2 regions of the Streptomyces sp. 3214.6 genome follow, and region 2 is predicted to be linked to the other one. Evidence: riboswitches for the same ligand, from Rfam matches in the RefSeq annotation. Region 2 holds a riboswitch; the other holds the start of a gene.
What was found. Region 2 has a riboswitch for S-adenosylmethionine ahead of B5557_RS32815 (aminotransferase class V-fold PLP-dependent enzyme). Riboswitches for the same ligand answer to the same signal wherever they lie in the genome.

Region 1: linked by a shared signal. The riboswitch ahead of thrC (threonine synthase) and the one ahead of B5557_RS32815 (aminotransferase class V-fold PLP-dependent enzyme) in region 2 are both predicted to bind S-adenosylmethionine.

What each region holds. Positions count from the first base shown of each region.
Region 1 is NZ_LT670819.1:5,443,320-5,448,187, reverse strand. Features, by position in the region: gene B5557_RS24670 (MoaD/ThiS family protein) at 1-119, opposite strand, end outside; gene thrC (threonine synthase) at 230-1,525, opposite strand; SAM riboswitch class I at 1,544-1,701, opposite strand; gene B5557_RS24660 (glucosyl-3-phosphoglycerate synthase) at 1,843-2,787, shown strand; gene B5557_RS24655 (alpha,alpha-trehalose-phosphate synthase (UDP-forming)) at 2,871-4,283, shown strand; gene otsB (trehalose-phosphatase) at 4,318-4,868, opposite strand, start outside.
Region 2 is NZ_LT670819.1:7,253,180-7,258,047, forward strand. Features, by position in the region: gene qcrB (cytochrome bc1 complex cytochrome b subunit) at 1-1,300, shown strand, start outside; gene trpD (anthranilate phosphoribosyltransferase) at 1,445-2,509, shown strand; SAM riboswitch class IV at 2,584-2,700, shown strand; gene B5557_RS32815 (aminotransferase class V-fold PLP-dependent enzyme) at 2,846-4,222, shown strand; gene B5557_RS32820 (Lrp/AsnC family transcriptional regulator) at 4,219-4,500, opposite strand; gene B5557_RS32825 (phthiocerol/phthiodiolone dimycocerosyl transferase family protein) at 4,615-4,868, opposite strand, start outside.

The DNA.
Region 1 (4,868 bases), 1.8 Mb from region 2:
GTGTGGTTCTTCTCCAGGTCCGCGATGACCTCGCCGAGGGTCGAGCCCTCGGCCTTCACCTCGGCCGCGCCACCGGTGTAGGTACGCAGGATGGTGGGGATGCGGACGTTGACACTCACGATGAAACCTCCGGTCAGATGACGGGCGTAGGGGCGCGGGGCTGTGTTGGATTTGCGGCTACCGCCGCGTGGGCGCGACCAGCCCCCACCGGCCCGCAGACGACAATGGCTTAGACGAGCCCAGCTTCCCGGAACGACTCCAAGTTCGGGCGAATCGTCGCGGTGAGTCCTGTGCCGGCCACCGCGTCCAACGTCTTGAGGCCGTCGCCGGTGTTCAGGACGACCGTCGTCAGGGTCGGGTCGAGGATGCCGTTCTCGATCAGCTTCCGCGTCACCCCGACGGTCACCCCGCCGGCGGTCTCCGCGAAGATCCCCTCGGTCCGGGCGAGCAGCCGGATCGCGTCGACGATCTGCTCGTCGTCGACGTCCTCCACCGCCCCGCCCGTCCGCCGGGCGATGTCGAGGACGTAGGGACCGTCCGCCGGGTTGCCGATCGCCAGCGACTTGGCGATGGTGTTCGGCTTCTGCGGCCGGACCACGTCGTGCCCCGCCTTGTACGCGACGGACACCGGGCTGCACCCCTCCGCCTGCGCACCGAAGATCTTGTACGGCCTGTCCTCGACGAGGCCGAGCTTGATCAGCTCCTGCAGACCCTTGTCGATCTTCGTGAGCTGGGAACCGGAGGCGATCGGCACGACCAGCTGGTCCGGCAGACGCCACCCGAGCTGCTCGCAGATCTCGTACGCCAGCGTCTTGGAACCCTCGGCGTAGTACGGACGCAGGTTGACGTTGACGAAGCCCCAGCCCTCGCCCGCCGGGTCGCCGATGAGCTCGGAGCAGAAGCGGTTGACGTCGTCGTAGTTGCCCTCGATGCCGACGAGCTCGCCGCCGTAGATCGCGGCCATGACGACCTTGCCCTGCTCCAGGTCGTGCGGGATGAACACGCAGGAGCGGAAGCCGGCGCGGGCGGCGGCCGCACCGACGGCGCCGGCCAGGTTGCCCGTGGAGGAGCAGGACAGGGTCGTGAAGTCGAAGGCGCGGGCGGCCTCGATGGCCTGCGCGACGACGCGGTCCTTGAAGGAGTGCGTCGGGTTGCCGGAGTCGTCCTTGACGAACAGCTTGCCGGCGTCGACGCCCAGCTCACGGGCGAGGTTGTCGGCCTTGACGAGCTTGGTCCAGCCCGGGTTGATGTTCGGCTTGTCCGCCACGTCGGCCGGGACGGGCAGCAGCGGCGCGTAGCGCCAGATGTTCGCGGGTCCCGCCTCGATGCGCTTGCGGAGCTCCTCCGTGTCGTAGGAGGAGAAGTCGTAGGCGATCTCGAGCGGGCCGAAACACTCCTCGCAGGCGAAGACCGGGCCGAGGGGCACGCGGTGACCGCACTCGCGGCAGCTCAGCGCCGTGGCGGGACCGAGGTCTACAGTGGATTCGATGCTGTCCGTGGTGCTTGCAACAGTCTGCGCAGCCATGTGAGGCGAGGCCCTTTCTCCTCATCTTCCTCACGACGCATCTCGTCGTGAGACGGATTTGGCACCTTCCCGAGCCGGGAGCCTCGCGGAACGATCAACAGTGATCGGTAACGAGACCGGCTGGAGGGTTGCCGGGGCTTCATCGGGCCGTATCCCTCTGCCCCTCTGGATGAGCGGTATTCGGTTGTGGACGCCCGTGACCCCCGACATGCGATGGTCACCAGCGTTGTTCAAGACTGTAACCGAAGGCCAGGACAGTTGAGATAGTCGTCCGAACCGCGAGACAACCGCGAGACAACCGTGAGGAGCCGCAGACTGTGCTGGAAGAAGTCGAGCGCTGGCTGAGCACCCGCTCCTGGTCCGTGGCCGATCGCCCGCTGCACCGGATCCTGGCCGCGAAGCGGACCACGAACCAGTCGGTGTCGGTGGTGCTGCCCGCGCTGAACGAGGAGGAGACGGTCGGGGACATCGTCGCCGTCATCCGCCACGATCTCATGCATCAGGTTCCGCTCGTCGACGAGATCGTCGTCGTCGACTCGGGATCGACCGACCGTACGGCCGAGGTCGCGGCGGCGGCAGGCGCGCGGGTCGTGCACCGCGACGCGATCCTGCCCCGCATCCCCGCCGTGCCCGGCAAGGGCGAGGTGCTGTGGCGCTCGCTGCTGGTCACCACCGGGGACATCGTCTGTTTCATCGACGCGGACCTGAGGGAGTTCTCCTCGGACTTCGTCTCGGGGATCGTCGGCCCGCTGCTCACCGACCCGGACGTGGATCTCGTCAAGGGCATGTACGACCGTCCGCTCCGCGGTGCGGCCGGCCAGGGCGGAAGGGTCACCGAGCTGATGGCCCGCCCGCTGCTCAACATGCACTGGCCGCAGCTGGCCGGGTTCGTGCAGCCGCTCGGCGGAGAGTACGCGGCCCGGCGCAGCCTGCTGGAGCAGCTGCCCTTCCCCGTCGGCTACGGCGTGGAGCTGGGCATGCTGGTCGACGCCCTGCACCTGGTGGGGCTCGATGCCCTCGCGCAGGTGGACGTCGGGGTGCGAAAGCACCGCCACCAGGACGGGCAGGCGCTGGGCAGGATGGCGGCGGCGATCTATCGCACCGCGCAGCTGCGGCTGGCCCGCGGGCACATGATCCGCCCGGCCCTCACCCAGTTCGAGCGGAGCGGGGACGGCTTCGAGCCGCGCACGTACTCCGTGGACACCGAGGAACGGCCGCCGATGGCGGAGATCGTCGAGTACGCGACCCGCAAGGTCGCGTAACACTGCGGACGGACCGTATACGGCCCTCGCACTGTGCGCGACCGTACGTTTGAGCGTTTCCCGACCGGGCTAGGTTGAGGCGTATGGCTTCCACGCACGATGCTGCTGCTCGGGGTGCTGAGGTGCTGGTCGCGTCCAACCGCGGTCCGGTCTCCTACGAGGTGCGCGAGGACGGCTCGCTGCACGCGAAACGCGGTGGCGGCGGGCTGGTCTCCGGCCTGTCGGCCATCGGCCCCGACGCGGGCGCCCTCTGGGTGTGCGCGGCGCTCTCCGACGGCGACCGGGAGGCGGTCTCGCGCGGGGTCGGCGAGGAGGGCGTGCGGATGCTGCCCATTCCGGCCGACGTGCACGCCGACGCGTACAACGGCATCGCCAACTCGGTTCTCTGGTTCATCCACCACCTGCTCTACCAGACCCCGCTGGAGCCGGTCTTCGACGCGGAGTTCCGCCGCCAGTGGGCGTCGTACGAGGCCTACAACCGGGCGTTCGCCCAGGCGCTGGCGGAGGAGGCGGCGGACGGGGCGGCCGTCCTCGTCCAGGACTACCACCTGTGCCTGGTCCCCGGGATGCTCCGCGAGCTGCGCCCCGACCTGCGCATCGGTCACTTCTCGCACACCCCGTGGGCGCCGGTCGACTACTTCGGGATGCTGCCCGGGGACATCCGCGAGCAGTTGCTGCGGGGCATGCTCGGCGCGGACCGCCTGGGTTTCCTCACCCGGCGCTGGGCGGACGCGTTCACCGCGTGCTGTACGGAGTTCGCCGGGGAACCGGGGAGGACGCGGATCGGCGTGCACGGTCTCGGCGCGGACGCCGACTTCCTGCGGGAGCGCTCGCACCGGCCGGACGTGGACGAACGCATGGCGGCCCTGCGCGAGGAGATCGGCGAGGGGCGCAGGACGATCGTGCGGGTCGACCGCACCGAGCTGTCCAAGAACATCGTGCGCGGGCTCCTCGCCTACCGGCAGCTGCTCGACGACCACCCCGAGTGGCGCGAGCGGGTCGTCCACGTGGCCTTCGCCTACCCCTCCCGGCAGGATCTCGCCGTCTACCGCGACTACATGGCGGAGGTACGGCGTCTGACGGAGGAGATCAACTCCGGCTACGGCACCGCCGGCTGGACCCCGGTGCTGCTGAACCTCGAGGACGACTTCGCCCGCTCCCTCGCCGCGTACCGGCTGGCCGACGTGGCCCTGGTGAACCCCATCCGGGACGGCATGAACCTGGTCGCCAAGGAGGTCCCGGTCGTCTCCGACCAGGGCTGCGCGCTGGTCCTGTCCCGGGAGGCCGGCGCGTACTGGGAGCTGGGCGAGGACGCGATCGTCGTCAACCCGTACGACATCCTGGAAACCGCCCAGGCCCTGCACGAGGGCCTGACCATGAAGCCGGAGGAACGCGCCGAGCGCACAAAACGCCTGTCGGCAGCGGCAACGGCGCTCCCCCCGGCCAAGTGGTTCCTCGACCAGCTGACCGCGCTACGAGAGCTCCAGCCGACCTGACCCGGCCGGCCGCTCCCCCGTGTCCGGGTGGACGTCAGGTGAGCTGAGCCGCCAGGTTTCGCAGCAGGCCTACGACGCCGGCAGGGCCGTCGACGACGAGGTCTGCGCGGGCTGCCAGTTCGGTGACTTCCGGGGTGCCGCTGCAGACCAGTAGGCCGGGGATGCCGTCGGAGCGGAGTTTCTCGATGGCGGCGAAGGCCGGGAGGTCGCCGAGGTCGTCGCCGGCGTAGAGGACCGACTGCGCGCCGGTCTCTCGGACGTGTTCCAGCAGGGCCACGCCCTTGTCCATGCCGGGCGGGCGCAGTTCCAGGACCATGCGGCCGGGCTCGACGATCAGGCCGTGCCGGGTGGCGAGGTCGGTGAGGGGGGCGCGCAGGGCGTCGAAGGCGGCCTGGGGGTCGTCGGCGCGGCGGGTGTGGACGGCGACGGCCCGGCCGCCCTTCTCCTCGACCCAGACGCCCGGCCGGTCGCCGGCCGCCGCCAGGACCTGCGGGAGTTCGGCGCGGACGGCGGCCACGCCGGGGTGCGGGGCGGGGGCGTTCAGGGCGCCGGTGCGGGCGTCCCAGCGTTCGGCGCCGTAGTGGC
Region 2 (4,868 bases):
CATCCGGCAGATCCACCACTGGGCGGCGCTGATCTTCCTCGCCGGCATGTTCGTGCACATGATGCGCGTGTTCTTCACGGGTGCGTTCCGCAAGCCGCGTGAGGTCAACTGGCTGTTCGGCTTCCTGCTGTTCGTCCTGGGCATGTTCACCGGCTTCACCGGTTACTCGCTCCCGGACGACCTGCTCTCCGGCACCGGTGTCCGCTTCACCCAGGGCGCCATCCTGTCGATGCCGATCGTCGGCACGTACATCTCGATGTTCCTGTTCGGCGGCGAGTTCCCCGGTCACGACTTCGTGGGGCGGTTCTACTCGATCCACATCCTGCTGCTGCCCGGCATCATGCTGGGCCTGATGGTGGGCCACCTGATCCTGGTCTTCTACCACAAGCACACGCAGTTCGCGGGCCCCGGCAAGAGCAACAAGAACGTCGTGGGCATGCCGCTGCTGCCGGTGTACATGGCCAAGGCCGGAGGCTTCTTCTTCCTGGTCTTCGGTGTCATCGCGGCCATCGCGGCGATCGCGCAGATCAACCCGATCTGGGGCATGGGCCCCTACCGTCCGGACCAGGTGTCGACCGGCGCCCAGCCCGACTGGTACATGGGCTTCGCCGAGGGTCTGATCCGCTTCATGCCGGGCTGGGAGATCAACCTCTGGGGTCACACGCTCGTCCTGGGCGTGTTCATCCCGCTGGTCATCTTCGGTGTGGTCCTCGCCGCGATGGCGGCCTACCCGTTCATCGAGTCCTGGATCACCGGCGACAAGCGCGAGCACCACATCCTGGACCGCCCGCGCAACGCGCCGACCCGTACGGCGCTGGGCGTCGCCTGGGTCACGATGTACATGATCACGCTGGTCGGCGGTGGCAACGACCTGTGGGCCACCCACTTCCACCTGTCGATCAACTCGATCACCTGGTTCGTCCGGATCTTCTTCTTCGTCGGACCGGTCATCGCGTACATCCTCACCAAGCGGATCTGCCTCGGCCTGCAGCGTCGCGATCACGACAAGGTGCTGCACGGTCGCGAGACCGGCACCATCAAGCGGCTGCCGCACGGTGAGTTCATCGAGATCCACGAGCCGCTCAGCCAGGAGCAGCTGCACACCCTCACCGCGCACGAGCAGTACGCGCCGGCCGCGATCGGCGCGACCGTCGACGAGAACGGCGTCGAGCGCAAGGTGAAGGGCTCGGAGAAGCTCCGCGCCAAGATCAGCAACGCGTACTTCGGCGAGGACCAGCAGATCCCGAAGCCCACTGTCGAGGAGTACAAGGAGATCACGAGCGGCCACGGCCACCACTGATCCCAGGCGTCGCCACGCCGCCCCAAAGGGCCCCGTCCGGTCTTCGGACGGGGCCCTTTGCCGTGCCCACGGGCTGGATAGGGTGGGGTTCACACGGGTCCGGACGACCCACGACGACGGACGACGACACGCACAGGAGCGGCTATGAGCGCTGTGACCCCCGCTGGAGGCGACACCGCGGCGGACCGTTCCTGGCCCGGGCTGCTGAACGGCCTGCTGGACGGCCGTGACCTCAGCGCCGACGACACCGCCTGGGCGATGGACCTGATCATGCGCGGCGAGGCGACCGACGCGCAGATCGCGGGCTTCGCGGTGGCCCTCAGGGCCAAGGGCGAGACGGTCGAGGAGATCACCGGTCTGGTCCGGACGATGTACGAGCACGCCAATGTGATCGAGGTGCCCGGCCGGACCGTGGACATCGTCGGCACGGGCGGTGACGGCGCCAAGACGGTCAACATCTCCACGATGTCGTCGATCGTCATCGCCGGCACCGGCGCGAAGGTCGTCAAGCACGGCAACCGGGCCGCGTCCTCCGCGTCCGGCGCCTCGGACGTGCTGGAGAAGCTGGGCGTCAATCTGGAGCTGACGCCGAAGCGGGTGGCGGAGGTCGCCGAGGAAGCCGGCATCACCTTCTGCTTCGCCATCAAGTTCCATCCGGCGCTGCGTCATGTGGCCGCCGCGCGCGGCCAGTTGGGCATTCGCACCACCTTCAACGCGCTCGGTCCGCTGACCAACCCGGCCAAGGTGAAGGCCCAGGCGGTGGGCGTCGCCGACCCGCGCCTGGCACCGCTCATCGCTGGTGTCCTGGCCGAGCGCGGCAACTCCTCTCTCGTCTTCCGCGGCGACGACGGCTTCGACGAGTTGACGACCACCTCCACCTCCCGGGTGTGGATCGTCCGCGACGGCAAGGTCACCGAGGAGTCGTTCGACCCCCGGGACGTCGGCATCGAGCTGGTGCCGGTGGAGGCATTGCGGGGCGCCGACCCGTCGTACAACGCGGAGGTGGCGCTGCGTCTGCTGGACGGCGAGACGGGCCCGGTCCGTGACGCCGTGCTCCTGAACTCGGCGGCGGCCCTTGTGGCCCTCGACCCGGGGGCCGGGACGCTGGCCGAGCAGCTCCGGGCCGGTATGGCGAAGGCCGCCGAGTCGATCGACTCCGGGTCGGCCAAGCGGGCGCTGGAGCGCTGGGTGGCGGCCAGCAACAAGTAGCCGACAGCGGCCGCGGTCCCGTAATCCGGACACGAGTTGCGGGACCGCGATCACTTCACGTACGTTCCTTGGCAGGTCATGAGTGACAGTCATGAGGCCCCGGCCGACTGTCCGGCAACCCTCCGTCCGTGGCGGGGTGCCCCGGGTGAAGACCAGGCCGTAGGCAGCGAGGTCTACGGCAAGCGCGGGCCCCTCTCGAAACCAGGGGTCCTGGTCGTTCGAGGGAGTCTTCCGTGAGCAAGCGAATGCGATAGGGCTGCCGAGCCCCGCCTCCGCGCACCCTTCTTCCCATCTCCGCGTGCGTCTCTTCCGCATGCCCCCTCACGGGAGTTCCCCATGTCTGTCTCCACCGCTGCCGCCCTTCAGGCCATTTGTGCCCCGCTGCCCGTTCTGGGCCGGGATGTCACCGTCCCGCTCGTCACCGGCGGCGAGGTCACCTACGCGGCGCTCGACTACGCGGCCAGCGCCCCCGCCCTCCAGCGCGTCTGGGACGACGTGGCGGCCTACGCCCCCTACTACGGCAGCGTCCACCGCGGCGCCGGCTACCTCTCCCAGCTCTCCACCGACCTCTTCGAGAACGCCCGCAGGACGGTCGCCGAGTTCCTCGACTGCCGCGCCGACGACCAGCTGATCTTCACCCGGTCGACGACGGACTCCCTCAACCTGCTGGCGCAGGCGCTCCCGGCCGACTGCCAGGTCTTCGTCTTCGAGACCGAGCACCACGCCTCGCTGCTGCCCTGGCAGGACGCCCGGGTCACCTACCTGGACGCCCCCCGCACCCCCCGCCAGGCCGTCGAGACCCTGGAGCGCGCCCTCGCCGACCGCACCGTGTCCATTGAAGGGGGGCACGGTCCGGCCCTGGTGTGCGTCACCGGCGCCTCGAACGTCACCGGCGAGCTGTGGCCCGTCCGTGAGCTCGCGGCGACGGCCCACGCCCATGGCGCCCGCATCGTCCTGGACGCCGCCCAGCTGGCCCCGCACCACCCGGTGTCGGTGCAGGACCTCGACGTCGACTGGGTCGCCTTCTCCGGCCACAAGCTGTACGCGCCCTTCGGCTCCGGCGTCCTCGCCGGCCGTGCCGACTGGCTCCTCGCGGCCGACCCGTACCTCGCCGGCGGCGGCGCCAGCCGCAAGGTCACCCGGCGCGAGGACGGGGGAGTGGACGTGCAGTGGCACGAGAGCGCCGCCCGCCACGAGGCCGGCTCCCCGAACGTGATCGGCGCCTACGCCATCGCCTCGGCCTGCACGGCGCTGACGGAGGCCGGCTTCGACACGCTGGTGGCCCGCGAGCAGTACCTCATCGAGAAGGTGCGGACGGGGCTGGCCGAGGTGCCGGAGGTCCGGATCCTCTCCCTCTTCGGCGACGACGCCCCGCGGGTCGGCGTGATCTCCTTCGTCGTCGAGGGCTGGAACAGCTCCCACTTCGCCGCCGCCCTCTCCGCCGAGTACGGCATCGGCGTCCGCGACGGCCTCTTCTGCGCCCACCCGCTGCTCCGCACCCTGCTGGGCAGCGACCCGCAGAGCCAGGGCGAGTGCGGCGCCCCCGAGGCGGCCCCCGGCGAGAAGTCCCTCAACGCGATCCGGGTGAGCTTCGGCGCCGGCACCCCCGACGAGCACGTGGAGCGGTTCGTCGACGCGGTGCGGGAGCTGGTGGCCGACGGCGCACGGTGGCAGTACCGCACGCAGGACGGCCGCTGCGTCCCGGCCGTCTAGGAGTCCAGGCCGATCGCGAACGCCGCCTCCAGGTCGTGCTGCGAGTAGGTGCGGAAGGCGACGTGCGTGTCCGTCGCCTCCACTCCGGGGATCTTGCTGATGCTGCCCGGGATGACGTCCGCCAGGTCCTCGTGCTGCTTCACCCGCACCATGGCGATCAGGTCGTAGGTCCCGGTGACGGAGAAGACCTCGCTCACGGAATCCAGCGAGGCGATCCGCTCGGCGATCTCGGGGATCCGGTCCACGCTGGTCTTGATGAGGACGATCGCGGTGATCACGGCTGGTTCTCTCCCTAGGGGGGCCGGAGCTGGGCGGGCTTCACTCTATGACGTGAGGGGTGGCTCACCAAAGGGAGAGTCGTGGGCCCGGCCGACGTCAGCGGGCCGGATCCGTCAGCGGGCCAGATCCGTCAGCGATCCGCGCAGCGTTTCGCGCAGTCGCCGCATCTGCTCGGGGGCGTAGGTCCAGCTGTCGTACTCGTTCTGCACGAGCAACCGGCCGCCGAAGCTGGCGACGCCGATCTTGGGAGGCATGCCCGGCGCGTTGGCCGTTCCGCCGAAGCGGAGCAGCTCCACGTCCTCGGGGACGGGGTGCGCGGGGATCCGGCCGACGTTGGAGATCCCGTAGCTGACGACCGGGACGGGCA